Regions from separate parts of the Paenibacillus sp. RC21 genome, predicted to be linked through region 4. Evidence: riboswitches for the same ligand, from Rfam matches in the RefSeq annotation. Region 4 holds a riboswitch; each other region holds the start of a gene.
What was found. A riboswitch is a leader RNA that binds a small molecule or an ion and turns the genes downstream of it on or off. The one in region 4 is predicted to bind cyclic di-AMP.
Positions count from the first base shown of each region.

Region 1 (3,803 bases), on a different contig from region 4:
GCATTCAAGCGGCTGAAAGGCTTCCGTATAAACAGGGAGGAGTCGTATCATGCCTTTTACACAAGAAGAGATTGAAGCACATCTGGAGAAGCTGGAGGGCTGGGAACTGGAGGAAGGACGATGGATTGTCCGGAAATATAATTTTTCCAGTTTTATGAAAGGGATTGCATTCGTGGATGAAGTTGCTGCTATATCGGAAGCATTTAATCATCATCCATTTATTACGATTGATTATAAGACCGTGACCCTGCGTTTAACCTCCTGGGATGACGGTGGCATTATGGCCGTGGATATTAAGGAAGCCCAACAATATAATGAAGCTTTTGAGAAAATGCGTAGCAGTCATTGAGCTAATCGTGGTCTGTCGTATGATAAAAGCGCCTTCGATATACAACAATGCAGTTGTATGCCGAAGGCGCTTTTATCATAGAACATGAGGCTGGTGGTCGGGATGATATACCATACAATGAAATGGCTTCTTGCCATCGGGAGTCTGACGTTCATAGGTATCCGTAAGCTCAAATCCGGCTGCCTTGTAAGCCCGGATGGCGCGCCCATTCCAAGTCAGGACCTCCAGATCAATTTCATTCTCAGGGTTGCGTCGTCTGGCTTCCTCGGCAATTGCACGGACAAATTCGGCGCCTCTGCCATGTCCACACAATCCGGGATGCATTCCCAGACCTAGCCGGGTCACGCCAATCATCGGGAAATATTGAGCAAATCCGGTTAGTATGTTCTCGTCATCCAGTACGGCTACATATTGCTCCTGGCGAAGCGAGGGGTTTCCAAATTCGACCTCAAGCGCCTTCATTTGTTCCCAAGGTAACCAGCCGTATATATTGTAGGGTGAATCATAGCGCCACTCACATATCGCAGCCGCCTGCTGCTCGTCCATCGGCACGATTCGGTAGTTAGATATTGAGGCCGGCATGTCTTCCCATCCTCCTTTTACAAGTACTTAAACCATTAACAACAGATTGTAGACAAGTTGCAGGGGATTGGCAAGCGTGTTTATTTCATACCCAAGTCGGGTATACATTCAATAAGAAGGCTTTACTGCTCATATACTCCCCCCCGTCGTGACGGTAAAACCGACGATGTTCGCAAAAACTGAAACCTTTTGAGGTGTCAGTTCGTCAGTAAAAATAACGTTTCTGATGTTGCGGACATAAAAAACCGCAATTCGATTCCGGCCAGAATCAAATTGCGGCTCAGGTTAGCTTGCTGTTCGTTAGTTATTCTACGTTGTCGTCATCAGGAGTTTCAGAAGCTACAGCGTGGTAAGCATCTGTGCTCATAATTCTTTTGGCACCGACATATCGGTTAGCGTAATAATTTTCGTTCAGTGAGCTAACAACTACACCACGTGAAGATGAGGAGTGAGCAAATTTCCCTTCACCCATGAAGATACCTACATGGGAAATGCCTCTACCTGTGGTGTTGAAGAACACCAGGTCTCCAGGTCTCATTTCATCGCGGGATACGGAAGATCCCATTTTGAATTGTGATCCGGATTGATGCGGCAGTTTAATTCCCAGTTTTTGATATACATACATTGTGAAGCCGGAGCAATCGAATCCGTCGAGTGTAGTGCCTCCGCTTCTGTAGCTCGTTCCTTTGGTATCTTGGATGACCTGGTCCATCTTGGAGTCTGCAAATGCACTGCCGCCACCGAATGTAAAAGATGTAAAGGCAATGGCAAGACCCATGGCTGCGATTGTTAGTTTCTTCTTCAAAAAAAAATACCCCTTCCAATGCCTGCGAGGTTAGCTTAAGGATTCGGTAGAAGGTTCCCCTATGACCACTCTGTTGCGAGATCAATTCACCCAAACTGGTTCCCCCGCTTCCTAGGTGCCAGGAATTAGGCTTAACTTAAGATGTGCACCTTGGAGAGCAGTATTCACGATAACGATGTTTTTAAGGTAAAGGTTACAATAAAGATTACAAAGTTGTTACTATCAGTTCACTGCGATTATTGTAACAAAGTTGGCTGGCTTTGGCAAATGTTTCATCGCAAAAAATTACAAAAAAATCTGCTCCCTTTATCGCGGGAACAGATTTTGTTAAGAGTATTCAGTTATGTGCCGTTTATTTGGATAGGAATGGATATAGATAGTCGCCTTTCGACAGCCAGAAATTGCTCAGGAGGAACGGAGTGGGGGTTCAACCTCTGTCGGAGATATCGGTATGCCATAGGCGGTACTGTGAACTGATGTGCCATAGCCTGACCAGACTGGTAACAAAATGATACGTTTGCTGGAGAATGAGTGCCAGCATGCCAGTCCAAATCATCGCCACCGTGCCGAATAGGCCAAGGACAAGCAGCACACCTGCGCCGAGCAGAAGCGAAATACCGATAGCCGGAAGGATTTGGCGAAAGAAGGCGAGCAGCGACGACAGTATGGCGTGACCACCTACGGTGCCTAGCTGCATGTACAGGATGCACTGGCGGATGAACCAGCCATAAGCGATCCAACCGATGGCATAGGGCAGCACATGCAGCAGATAGGCGGGAGATTGCAGCGCCCCGGCTACGATAGGGTAGAGCCTCGGCACCACCCAGAAAGCAGGGAGCAGCAAGAGCCCAAGCTCGATGACGTAATAGATCAGCGATGATAAACCATGACGTTTCATTCCACGGAAAAAAGACAGACTTTGCGGCTCGGTCGCATGGGTGTGCAGACTTTGGTATATTCCCGCCCGGATGAAGGGGGTAATCAGTATACGCAGCACCGTTGCCCCCAGTAGTATCCACAGATACATATGAACCTCCCGATTGTCTGTCAGGGCAATCTGGCTCTCCATCCAAAACAAGGTCTGCCCCAGTTCATTTTGACCCTGATCAGGGTAGCGCAGTAGTAGGGGAATAACGGCGGATTGTACCACCCGATAGAGAAAAACGCCCCATAGCAGTCGATACAAAAATAGAATGATGACAATATAAAATTGTATGCGCACAAGCGCCCAGCCTTCTTTTATAACGGTACGCATCTATAGACACCTCACCATGACAGACTTCCAAGCAGTGACTCCAGCAGCTTGGTTACACTTATGCTCCAACGGGTCTGGGTTTTTTCGTTCAGTTCGTCCTTCAGACTGTTATTGATATGCTTGTTCTCCAGCGCAATCGTGTACAGTGGATCAACAATCACATGGGAGACCGGAGATGCACTTTTGAGTCGATAGGTGGTGCTTTTGCCCATGCCGTCCCAAGCCTTGAATATCGTTGTACCGTCCTTGAAGGTAACTTGAACAGGGACCTTGGGATAATCTGCCCCTTTTTTGCTGAGTGTGATGGTTGCTTCGTATCCGTTGGCCAGCTTGCGGTTCGTAATGCGATCCACTGAAAAATCCGCCATCTGGCCGTCGTATACATATTGTTCAAAATAGTGGCTCCACGAACGTCCGGTGACTCTTTCGACGATACGCTGAAAATCCTGTGAGGATGGATGCTTGAATCGGTAGGTCTGGACGTAGGTACGCATAATTCGGTCCATTTTTTTTACGCCGACCTGGCGTTCAATGCCACGCAGCACCAGCTTACCCCGAGAATAGGCATTTTGTGCATATTTAATAGCTGAGCCGTACTTCCAGGACTCACGGTTTAACGGCTGCGGGGAAGATACCTGTCCAGACTGTAACGGCAAGTTGGGGATAAGTCCGTACTCTTGCTCCATGAGCCGTTCCTCTGCATAAGAGGTAAAGCCTTCATCCAGCCATGGTTCCTCGAATTCGTTGTTTGCCACCATTCCATAGAAATATTGATGCCCAATCTCATGAACGACTGTCCGCTCCAGACTATA
Region 1 is NZ_JBIYCS010000015.1:15,788-19,590, forward strand. It holds gene ABIA61_RS25665 (4a-hydroxytetrahydrobiopterin dehydratase) at 50-349, shown strand; gene ABIA61_RS25670 (GNAT family N-acetyltransferase) at 425-931, opposite strand; gene ABIA61_RS25675 (C40 family peptidase) at 1,236-1,736, opposite strand; cyclic di-AMP (ydaO/yuaA leader) riboswitch at 1,741-1,878, opposite strand; gene ABIA61_RS25680 (hypothetical protein) at 2,164-2,991, opposite strand; gene ABIA61_RS25685 (M1 family metallopeptidase) at 3,003-3,803, opposite strand, start outside.
Region 1: another riboswitch for cyclic di-AMP. It lies ahead of ABIA61_RS25675 (C40 family peptidase); the one in region 4 lies ahead of ABIA61_RS24825 (resuscitation-promoting factor).

Region 2 (3,803 bases), on a different contig from region 4:
ACTCCTTACTGCCTGCCCTGCAAAGTGGTCGTGTAGATCTGGTACTATCTGGTATGACACCAACGGATGAACGCAGAAAGAGCATTGATTTTTCGGATGTATACTACCACTCCAAGCAAGTCATTATGGTACGTCCGGAGGATAAGGACAAATATCCGACGATGGCTGCTTTGAAAGGCGAGAAGATCGGCGCACAAAAGGGCAGTATTCAGGAAGAGATTGCTCAAAAAGTGCCCAATGTCGCTGTAACTTCGCTGGATAAAATCTCCGACCTGGTGCTCCAGCTTCGGACACAGCGTATTAACGCTGTCGTGATTGAAGATACAGTTGCTAAAGGATATACGTTGGACGGTACTGTAACGCTCGCCAAGGCGGTGCCTGAGGATGAGGGAGCAGAAACAGCTGTAGGTATTCGTAAGGGAAATGCTGAACTGCTGGCATCTGTAAATAAAACGTTGGCTCGCCTGAAAGCAGACGGGTCTATTGAAAAGTTTTCCACGGAAGCGAGTGCGCTCTCTGCGGATCGACAGGTTTCATCCAACAACATCGTGGATATATTTTGGAAATATCGCAGCTTTTACGTTACGGGTATCGGCTACACGTTGTTGCTGTCTGCGCTCGGGGTACTGTTCGGATTTATCATTGGTCTGATCATCTCTCTGCTGCGGATGAGTGGTGTACGTATCATTGAATGGTTGGGTACGGCCTACGTAGAGGTACTACGTGGTACACCTATGCTGGTACAGCTTATGATCATCCATTATGGAGTTGCTTTGACGCTGGGCGTCAATTTTACGCCACTTCAGTCCGGTATTATTACGTTATCTCTGAATAGCTCGGCATATCTGGCTGAAATTTTCCGTGCAGGTATCCAGGCAGTGGACCATGGTCAGATGGAAGCAGCCCGTTCACTCGGTATGGGACGAGGCAAAGCTATGCGTCACGTCATTTTACCGCAAGCGTTCAAGTCTGTACTGCCTGCGATCGGCAATGAGTTTATTACGATTATTAAAGAGTCCTCCATCATTTCTACCATCGGTATGGTGGATATTATGTATCAGGCCCAAGTCATTAAGAACATCACCTACGAAGGATTAAGTCCGTTCGTCATCGCGGCTGCTATTTATTTTGTAATGACATTCAGCTTGTCGAAGCTGTTGGGTTTATGGGAAAGGAAGTTGAGAGCCAGTGATCACCGTTAAACAACTGCGTAAATCGTTCGGCAAAAATGAAATTTTAAAAGGCATTGATATAGATATTGCCAAAGGCGAGGTTGTTGTCGTCATTGGCCCGAGTGGTTCGGGGAAAAGTACATTTTTACGTTGTATGAATCTGCTGGAGCAGCCGACCGACGGGGAGATTTTGTTTGAGGGCGAGCCGATTACAGCCCGTGGTCATAATATTAATGCGACTCGTGAGAAAATGGGGATGGTGTTCCAGCATTTCAACCTGTTCCCGCACAAAACGGTGCTGCAAAATTTGACGCTTGCGCCGACTCAGGTTAGAGGCCAGTCCGTGAAGGAAGCGGAGAAAATTGCGCTAGAGCTACTGCGCACCGTTGGACTTGAAGACAAAAAGGACACCTATCCCAATCAGCTATCCGGTGGACAGAAGCAGCGGATTGCGATTGCACGCGCCTTGGCGATGCAGCCGCATGTGATGCTCTTCGATGAGCCGACTTCCGCTTTGGACCCTGAAATGGTCGGGGAGGTGCTGGACGTGATGAAGAAGCTGGCTGAGGGTGGCATGACGATGGTCATCGTGACACATGAAATGGGCTTTGCCCGCGAGGTAGGAGACCGCATTATCTTTATGGATAACGGTCAAATTGTGGAGCAAGGTACACCGGAGCAAGTTTTTGGCACTCCAAGCCATGATCGTACCCGGGATTTTCTTGCCAAGGTTTTGTAAGAAATGAGCTTATAAAGGCTATGAAGTAAGCCCTCCGCGGTGGAAGTTTGACGGGAGGGCTTTTTCTTTTTTTGTCATCCTCGTTCAGATTTTTGTAACTGATTTCGATTTCATGATGACAAAATTGTAACAGATGTAGTATGATGTTCAGGGTTCCCAACATTTTCATGCAGATAAGGTTACAAAATTGTGATATTATGCAGTGAGCCAAAACTTACCGGGGCAGCAGACAGCTACGACAGACGCTGAATGCGGGACCCAAAACCATGGGAAGTGCGGGGGACGTAACAACGGCAGTAACTTCTGATCCGTCTTCATACGAATGGATGGAAGGTTGCCTAGGGGTGAATTGCACAAAAGCATAGGGCTTCTCCTGAGTCCGAATCCGACAGCTAACTTCGCAGGCATAACAGAGGAGGTACATATCTTTTGAAACATCTGAAACGTATTGGAAAAACAATGAAATTTGCGGTGCTGGCAGCAGCCATTGCAGGATTGGCGCAGACAGCCGGGGTAGCCGACGCCGCTTCGCTTCATACCGCCAAGGAAGGTGATACCTTCTTTTTACTTGCTCAACGTTACGGGGTATCTGTAGAAGATCTGCAAAAGGAGAACCCGGATGTTGCCGCCAGCAATATATATGCAGGAGTGCAAATTAAGGTGCCGGACGAGAACAAGTTAAAGGCCGCTTCGGATTCGAAGCCTCAGCTTCTTTCCGAGAAAGCGCCAGCAGGTGACGATCAACAGGTTGAAGCATGGGGCAAAACATTTAACTACAGCAAAGTAGTTGACGTGAAGGCCACAGCGTATTCCGCAGCAGCCAGTGAAAATGGAAAATGGGGAGCGGTGGACTATTTCGGAAATCCGCTTAAGCTCGGTACGATTGCGGTAGACCCCAACGTAATTCCGTTGGGTACGAAAGTGTTGGTTACAGGCTATTCCCACCCGGGGCTGCCCGATCAATCTTTTGTAGCGGTAGCACGCGATAAGGGCAGCGCCATCACGGGTAAACGGATTGATATTTTCATTCCAGGCAGCCCATCTTTTGTGAGTGACTTTGGTTTTCAGAATGTGAAGCTGTATGTCATTGATAAATAGACTTATGTAAGCAAATGAATTAAGTGAACATAATATATATTATGTAAACTATAATCTGTGATCTATAATCTGTGATCTATAATCAAATAGCTTAATCGCAGGTTCAGATTCATATATGGGTCTTGTCGATTAATAAAGGGCTGTCTTGACGAGCAGAATGCATCTGCTGGTAAGACAGCCCTTTTTACTGTTATTTCCGCTCCGAGGTGTGAAGTAGCCGGGGAACCGTGACAAATTTGTAGCCCTTGGCTTTCAGCGACTGAATGAGACCCGGCAGGGATTGAACAGTGCCTTTCAGATTGGAACTTTGACCTCCACCTGCGTGCATTAAAATGATGGAGCCTGGTCCGGTAGCCGGGATCACATTACGCTGAATTTGTGTTTTACTGAGTCCCTTCCAATCGAGGGAGTCTACGTTCCAATTGACAATCATGTAGCCGTGTCGACGCGCCCACTGGATCTGAGGCTCCGTAATTTCACCATAGGGCGGGCGGATCAGCTTGGGTCGAAAGCCGACAGTGGCCTCCAAAATATGTTCTGTTTTCTTAATCTGGTTGCGAAAGCGTTCCGGTGAAGCCTTCCTAAAATCCGGATGGGTATAGGAATGGTTGCCCAAGGCATGGCCTTCACGTACGATACGGCGAATCATGCCCGGGTGTTTTTCCGCACGGTGACCGACAATAAAGAAGGTGGCTTTGATCCCATTCGCGTGCAAAATGTCCAGAACCTGCGGCGTATACCGGGAATCGGGCACGTCATCAAAAGTCAGGGCAATTTGCTGCGTATGCGGGCCG
Region 2 is NZ_JBIYCS010000001.1:1,164,380-1,168,182, reverse strand. It holds gene ABIA61_RS05080 (ABC transporter substrate-binding protein/permease) at 1-1,202, shown strand, start outside; gene ABIA61_RS05075 (amino acid ABC transporter ATP-binding protein) at 1,189-1,911, shown strand; cyclic di-AMP (ydaO/yuaA leader) riboswitch at 2,158-2,333, shown strand; gene ABIA61_RS05070 (3D domain-containing protein) at 2,341-3,009, shown strand; gene ABIA61_RS05065 (polysaccharide deacetylase family protein) at 3,200-3,803, opposite strand, start outside.
Region 2: another riboswitch for cyclic di-AMP. It lies ahead of ABIA61_RS05070 (3D domain-containing protein); the one in region 4 lies ahead of ABIA61_RS24825 (resuscitation-promoting factor).

Region 3 (3,803 bases), on a different contig from region 4:
AGCACAACCCCGATCAGAATCGCCCCAAACAGCTTGTTGTCCGTACGAAGTGTGCCTGTCGTCACTGGAGTCGGTGCTTTGGCATTCAATGAAGCTGCTACAGCTAACAGTGCAACAATCGATACATATCGTCCGAAGAACATAACGATACCCGTTGTCGCGTTCCAGAATACGTTGTTATCCGCAAGCCCCTCAAATCCCGAACCGTTATTAGCCGCAGATGACGCATATTCATATAACACCTGAGTCAACCCGTGATATCCGGGGTTTGTGACCGCATCGTATCCCCAATGACTCATAAAAGCGAGCGCAGTCGGCACCAGAATGAGAAACGGATGTACCAAAATGGCAATTGCGATCAGCTTCATTTCCTTGCCTTCAATCTTCCTGCCCATAAATTCCGGGGTCCTGCCGACCATCAATCCACATATAAATACACCCAGAATCGCGTACATCAGCATATTCATCAGCCCGACACCCTTACCGCCGAAAATGACGTTCAGCATCATTTCACCCAAAGCAGCCATACCGCCCAGCGGGGTCAGTGTATCGTGCATATTATTGACCGAACCTGTCGTAGCCGCCGTCGTTACCGCCGTGAACAGTGCCGATTGTCCGATGCCGAAGCGGACCTCTTTCCCTTCCATGCTTCCCTGAGAAGCATCCACCCCCAGTGCCTGAATCAGCGGATTACCCGTTTTCTCTGACACGTACGTAATAGATAGGAATACGAGAAACAGTACCATCATGGAGCTAAAAATAATCCACCCCTGCTTGCGATTACGAGCGAACAGCCCAAAGGTATACGGCAGAGAAGCTGGCATCACCCACATCGCCAAAATTTCCAGCACATTCGTCCAGGGACTTGGATTTTCAAAAGGATGCGCCGAGTTGGCCCCATCGAAACCGCCCCCGTTCGTCCCCAAGTGCTTGATCGATTCCATCGAAGCAACGGGTCCCAAGGCAATCTGTTGCTGTGTTCCACTCATCGTCGTGATATCCGCCGTAGGCTGAAGCGTCTGCGGTACTTTCAGTCCGACCAGCACCAGCGTAAGCACAAAGGCCAACGGAAGAAAAATCCGTATAATTGCTTTGATAAAATCCTGAAAAAAGTTGCCCATTCCTTCACCGCGCCGCGTCAATCCTCTCATAAAAGCCGCAGCAACCGCAAAACCGGAAGCAGCCGAAGTAAACATCATCATCGTAACGAACGCCATCTGCGTCATATACGTAAGTCCACTTTCTCCGCTGTAATGCTGGAGATTCGTATTGGTCATAAAGCTGATCACTGTATTAAAAGCCAGTGACGCTTCCATATTGTCGTTTCCAGCCGGATTACCGGGGAGCAGTCCCTGCAAGCGCAGTAGCACATAGCTGATCGCCACAAGCACGACATTCGTAGCGATAAAGCTCATCACATACGTGGTCCAACGCATGCTCTCCAGCTTTTTCAATCCTATAACCTTGTAAATCAGCTTCTCCGTCCCGCCAAACACTCGGTCCGTCCGATTCGGTTCATTTGAGAATACATGATACATATAGGTGCCCACTGGTTTCACCAAGAGCAGCAATATCACAATCACAATTCCAATTTGCAGCAGCTCCATCATCTATTCCCTCCTCCAAAATGCTCCTGCGTTTGGAATAACAGACGGGTTCGTAGCACCAGGCGTTGCACACGTTTGCGAAAGCCCGCTGCCTCTGATGCTTCATCCATGATCTGCTGTTCCCCGCCCGCTTGATCCTGTTTAGCTGATTAGAACTTTTCAGGATTCAGGAGTGCGTAGATTAAATACACAAACACAATAGCCGTAAGCGTAAGCACAACCATCATCCTTTTCGCCCTCCTTTGGAGGTCTGTGCATCACACCAGCGTACAAACAGCAGTATCACTCCATAACTCGCAGCCATCACGAGCAGCATGTATATATCCATCATGTTCATACCCTCCCGTATCTGTCCTCAGATCGTTATTCTTACACCCTCGTAAAATCAACATACAATTACTTTGAAAATTTTAATTTATATTAGCCATATCGTAAGCGACTATCCGTTCAGCAGGAAACCCACCTCTCCATTCAAAGTGTAGATCACATGGTCCGCTCCCAAACCTCGATAAATCCCTTGAGGATTACAGCCGTGTGTAATGACATAGATCGAATCTGATGTCAGCGGCCGGCATATTTGCAGAAAACGGCACGTCAGATTCAAGCTGTTCTCGAACAAATACACGCAGCCAATTTCTTTTTTGGGAAAATTCCATTTCCCCGCTTGCATCGTATTGATGCGCACAATATGCTCCACACCCATTTTTTTGAGCTGTCGTTCCTCCTGAGCGCTATTCGTAAGAACCGCAAACGCCAGTTTTTTGAACATAAGCAATTTCACAAAATTTCTGCCCGTTTCATTCGGTGCAGTGACAATGATTAGCCGACCTTCCATCAGTAGCTCCTCTCCCGGTATAAAAAGACAACAAAAAGAAGCCAAAGGAAAAAGGCTTTCCTCCGGCTTCTTACGTAACCATGATAAAATAAACCATGGCTGCACACGGCGGTTTGTTGCCTCTCCCTGTACGCTTACGAGGTTAGCTGTCGGATTCGGACGTGAGAGTCGCCCTATTTCTGACACTTGGCCAGAAAATTCACCCCTTGAGACACTCGGCCCTTTAAAAGCCGCATAGATCTCGTTTGGTTCCCCCGCTTTTGCAACTGCAAAATTCAGCGCTATAGACAATTCGTTGCTGCTTCATTCACTTAATTTGAAATTACGTCTTGAATCATACACCCGCGCAAGGAACACTGTAAAGCTCACCTGCGGGGTTATAAATCGGTCTTTGGAGCATAAAAGATTAATAATAGCGCTTACAACACAAATATCCTTCTCCCAGCTCCTTCAATCTCGGTTTTTCATCCCTTTTCGAAAATGAAGAGGCATGTCAATATTGGCGTATGGGGAGCATTTTTTGTCCTTTTTTTGTAAAAGAGAAAGGAAAAGTGCTGTATGTACCTGATAAACGCCGATTGAACCTGTTTTTACCATGAGAAACACCGCTATTTGCCCCATTTGCAGTGCCATTTGCCGTTTTGGACAAAATACGATTTTACAGCAGCAGACGGCGCATTACATCTATTTATAGACTTGCAACTCTTCGTTAAATTGCTTACAATTTAATTGTAGAATATCAAATTAGGAGGAAAACCATGACCGTTTATGAACATGATGCACAAACCCTGCAAGGGAAAGAAATTCCGTTGTCCACATACGAAGGAAAAGTACTGCTCATCGTGAATACAGCCAGCAAATGCGGGCTAACCCCCCAATACAAGGCGCTACAAGAGCTATATGACCAATACCATGAGCGGGGTCTTGAAATCTTAGGGTTTCCCAGCAACCAGTTTGCCAAGCAAGAGCCGGGTTCCAGCGAGGAAATTTCGGAGTTTTGCCAGATCAACTATGGAGTTACATTTCCGATGTTTGCCAAAATAGATGTCAATGGCGATCAGGCGCACCCTTTATTCCGCTACATCACCCAAACAGCTCCGGGCGTATTAGGCTCCAAAGCAATCAAATGGAATTTTACTAAATTTTTGATTACACGCGAAGGTAACGTATTTAAGCGCTATGCCCCACAGACAACTCCGGATAAATTGGCGGGGGATATCGAGAAGCTCTTGCAACAAAGCTGACAGGTCCATCCCTGTTCACAAGCAGCCAATCCAAACGGCTGCTCCTGTGGCTAGGAAAAAGGGATATTTTAGTTCGGCTTATATAACAAAAAAAAGCATCCAATCACGTCAAAAACG
Region 3 is NZ_JBIYCS010000003.1:531,719-535,521, reverse strand. It holds gene kdpA (potassium-transporting ATPase subunit KdpA) at 1-1,607, opposite strand, end outside; gene kdpF (K(+)-transporting ATPase subunit F) at 1,757-1,831, opposite strand; gene ABIA61_RS12230 (hypothetical protein) at 2,047-2,442, opposite strand; cyclic di-AMP (ydaO/yuaA leader) riboswitch at 2,558-2,733, opposite strand; gene ABIA61_RS12225 (hypothetical protein) at 2,893-3,075, opposite strand; gene ABIA61_RS12220 (glutathione peroxidase) at 3,201-3,686, shown strand.
Region 3: another riboswitch for cyclic di-AMP. It lies ahead of ABIA61_RS12230 (hypothetical protein); the one in region 4 lies ahead of ABIA61_RS24825 (resuscitation-promoting factor).

Region 4 (3,803 bases):
CGTTTGCGCCAGCTTCTCAGTCAAAGCGCCAATCCCCGGACCGATCTCAAGTGCGCCCTTCGTTTCGTCCAATCCCGCAGCATTCACGATCTTGTTCAGAATATTTTGATCAATCAGAAAATTTTGTCCCAAACTCTTTTTGAACGAAAACCCGTGCCGCTGAATAATTTCCTTCGTGCGCCGTGGTGTTGCTATATCTTGAATCCCTGTCATACGGATATCACAATCCTTCACTTTCAATTTGTGCCAGCGTACCGGCAAATTCCTCACGGCTGATCTGGAACACAGCGAGCCGTTTATGTAGCTGCTTACCGTTACAGTAACCAATGCCCAGCACATTACCCAAAGTCATACGTCGTGCAGCAGCATTCGGGTGGGTGATAAGTCCGGCGTCAATCAGGTCCGCCCAATCAATTAGCGGATCGGCCCCTTCCACCGTCGTATGCACCCGTGCGAGAGCATGTCTGATCGCTTCAGGCGAGGCATTCTCCACGCCAATATCCCCTTTACGCGTCGCTTCTGCCTCTGGTATAAAGGCCTGCTTGCAGCCGGGCACCTTGGAGGCAATAATTTTGCGGATACGCTCCCCTGCATGATCGGGATCGGTCAAAATAATGACACCCCGCCGCTCCTGCGCCAGCGCAATTTTGCGCAGCGTCATTTTATTAATGGCGGAGCCCCCCGTTTCTATCGTATCCGCTTCGACAGCACGGCGAATAGCCACCGTATCATCCCGACCCTCTACCACGATCACTTCCTTGATCATTTGCGTTTCCCTCCACTGCTACACAGTCAGCTATATTCATCTTTCCCAGCTTTTGAAAACAAAATAAGAAGAGGGTATCCTCTTCTTAGCATGCATAACTATGATGTTAATACTATCGCATTGCCCTAAACATATACAACACGTTTTTAGTTCATTTCAGGCTTCACTGGTCCAATCACATATACGGTTTTACCGTGCTTCCGACCAAACTGATTGGCTTGACTCAAACTCTCATAATACACATCGATTTTGTGGCCTTTAATTGCGCCACCGGTATCCTCCGCACGGCGGAAGCCCACCCCTTCAATATACACCCACCAGCCGATTGGAATCACACTCGGATCGACAGCGATGGTGCGTCCTTCCGTGACACGCGTGCCGGATGCGGTACGTGTACCGATACCTGGCTCCTGTGACGAATACGCCGTCATGGAGACGTTTTGTAATACTTTGTTATATTTAAAATTCACACCTGCTTTACGGACAGCATTGTCCGAACTAACCCGTGTTGCCTTAACGGCATCTTCAGGACCGACGGAAGCAGCCAGAACGACCGGCTTTTTCTTCGTTCCTACCGCAATCACCTTATCCACACGATTCTGCGCGACTTCCTTGTTTACCAGCTGCTTGGATACCAATTTTCCGTCATGGTATACCTTTTGAACATGCTGGACCACAACACCCGTTTTACCGCTTTGGATGACCCGATTATCGCCTTTATAGAGACTTGGATCGGCCGTTTTGATGACCTGATAAGGTACCTGTTGCTTCTGTTCGACCTGCTGTTTCTTCACACGGATGATTTTTATGTCCATGTTAGACGAAACAGAAGCATCCAGAGCAGGATAAACTTTATCATTTGACGATAATTTATAGCCCGAGGTGCGAATGGCACCCTCTACTGTATTTTCTGTTGTGTACAATTTTTTCGTCTCATTGGCTAAGGATACTTTGACCTGATTGGCACGTTTGATGACTACGCGATCCCCATCCTGTACTGCTCCGTTCAGCGGCATCGAAACCGTATCATGCGGCTGAAGTGAAATAGAATGCTCTTTGAGCAAATCTTGGAGCTGGGATTGTCGGGTTTCTACCGCAGATGCCTTACCATCGATGACAAAAAAGACCTGTTTTTTAGATTCAGTGTACACCAGAATTGAAATCATAATCGTTAGTGCGATTAGAAAAATAGCAACCAAAGCAGCCTGGCGCACATTTTCTTGCTTCCAACGCAATACGTAAGACATGCTGGATGAGCGTGACTCATGGGTCTCCTCTTTTTGGAAAATGCCCATTTCCTCCGTCCTCCTTACATAGCCCGCCGTCTGGAGTAAGACATAGTTGAGATTGACGTGACTATAACAGATTTTCTACAAGACAAGCCCGTAATGCGACTGTCCTGCACCATGTACCCGTCTTCGCGGCATGCTGTCCTCCCCTGTTTAATCACAGTATGATGACAGATTTTCTTTTATTCACAACAAAAAAAGCCAGAGAAAGAGACTAGAGAGCTCTTTCGTGGCTTCCGGCATGTGCGAATATGCGGAAAAATCATGCACGAGATGGCTTCTCTCTTGTTACGCTTACGGGGTTAGCTGTCGGGTTCGGACGTAGAGAGACGCCCTAGCTTGGGTCAACCGCTCATGGCGGTCGCCTTCACATTCACCCCGAAGACCCAGAAAGAAATCGAAATACGGCCCCTCCACCTGTTCAATCCCATCCGGGAAAGGATTTCGGTCGAGCCGGCTGGCGGAAGAGACGCTCCCTTCTTGCCATACGCCGGACGTACTGTAAGCCATATCGGTTCCCCCGTTCCCTGTAAAAGGGACTCAGCGAGACTGGTTCATGAAATGAGCTGTTGATGTTTACACTCAAACAACAATTCACTGAAAAGATGATATCCTGTTTCTATGCATGTTGTAAAGCAGGTTTCAAGTACATTTTTCAAAATATTCGGTTAAAATATTGTAATATTCTTGAGTTTCCTGCAACAAATTCATGATTAGCTTCGTCTATCTCTTTATTTTGATCGATTTCTTCACTTTTTCACTTAATGTCAAATCGTTCCAAGGCATTTTGGGTCGTTATTGACACTAATTCCTCCACCGTAATTCCCTTGATTTGGGCAGCCGCCTCTGCGACCAGTCCCACGTGTGCGGACTCATTTCGCTTCCCGCGGAACGGATGAGGCGTTAGGTAGGGAGCGTCCGTTTCAATGAGCAGACGGTCCAGCGGCACCTGTGCGAGTACCTCCTTTGGCTGCTTGGCATTTTTGAACGTTATTGGCCCGCCAAAAGAGAGGTGAAAGCCCATATCCAGCACCATTTTAGCCGTCTCCCAGCTTCCGGAAAAGGAATGCATGACTCCGCCAACCTCACTCGCTTTTTCTTCACGCAAAATCTTAACAATATCTTCATGCGCATCCCGGTTATGGATGACAATTGGCATGTTCAGCTCACGAGCCAGTCCAATCTGGTTGCGTAGCACCCGATGCTGTACATCCTTCGGTGATGTGTCCCAATAATAATCCAGACCAATCTCCCCGATCGCCACGACTTTCTTATGACTGCATAACGATACAATCCATTCCATATCTCCCTCCTGCATCGTAATCGCATCCTGTGGGTGCCATCCAATCGCCGCATAAATAAAATCATACGTCTCAGCTAATTTCATCGTGGATGGAATCGTCTCACGATTAAATCCGATATTAATCATGCGGGTTACTCCCGCTTCGACAGCACGTGCTATAACTTCTTCCCGATCTTCGTCAAATTGCGGCGCATCCAGATGGGTATGAGTGTCAAATAAATTCAAAATTCATGTCCCCTTATTTACTTTTATTGGCATACATTTGTCTATTGTTTGACAAAATAATTCCTTATTTCGGCAGGAAGCTTGTCCTTTACCCCATCCAATTTGTTTTGGGGATAGTACATGTGATATTTACCCCGGTGAATACCGCTAATGGAGCGCACAATTTCCGATACTTCGGAAATTTCTCTCACTTCTCCTTTACGTCCAAGCAGTAAAATCT
Region 4 is NZ_JBIYCS010000012.1:79,856-83,658, forward strand. It holds gene rsmA (16S rRNA (adenine(1518)-N(6)/adenine(1519)-N(6))-dimethyltransferase RsmA) at 1-213, opposite strand, end outside; gene rnmV (ribonuclease M5) at 221-766, opposite strand; gene ABIA61_RS24825 (resuscitation-promoting factor) at 913-2,061, opposite strand; cyclic di-AMP (ydaO/yuaA leader) riboswitch at 2,331-2,611, opposite strand; gene ABIA61_RS24830 (TatD family hydrolase) at 2,813-3,583, opposite strand; gene ABIA61_RS24835 (HD domain-containing protein) at 3,625-3,803, opposite strand, start outside.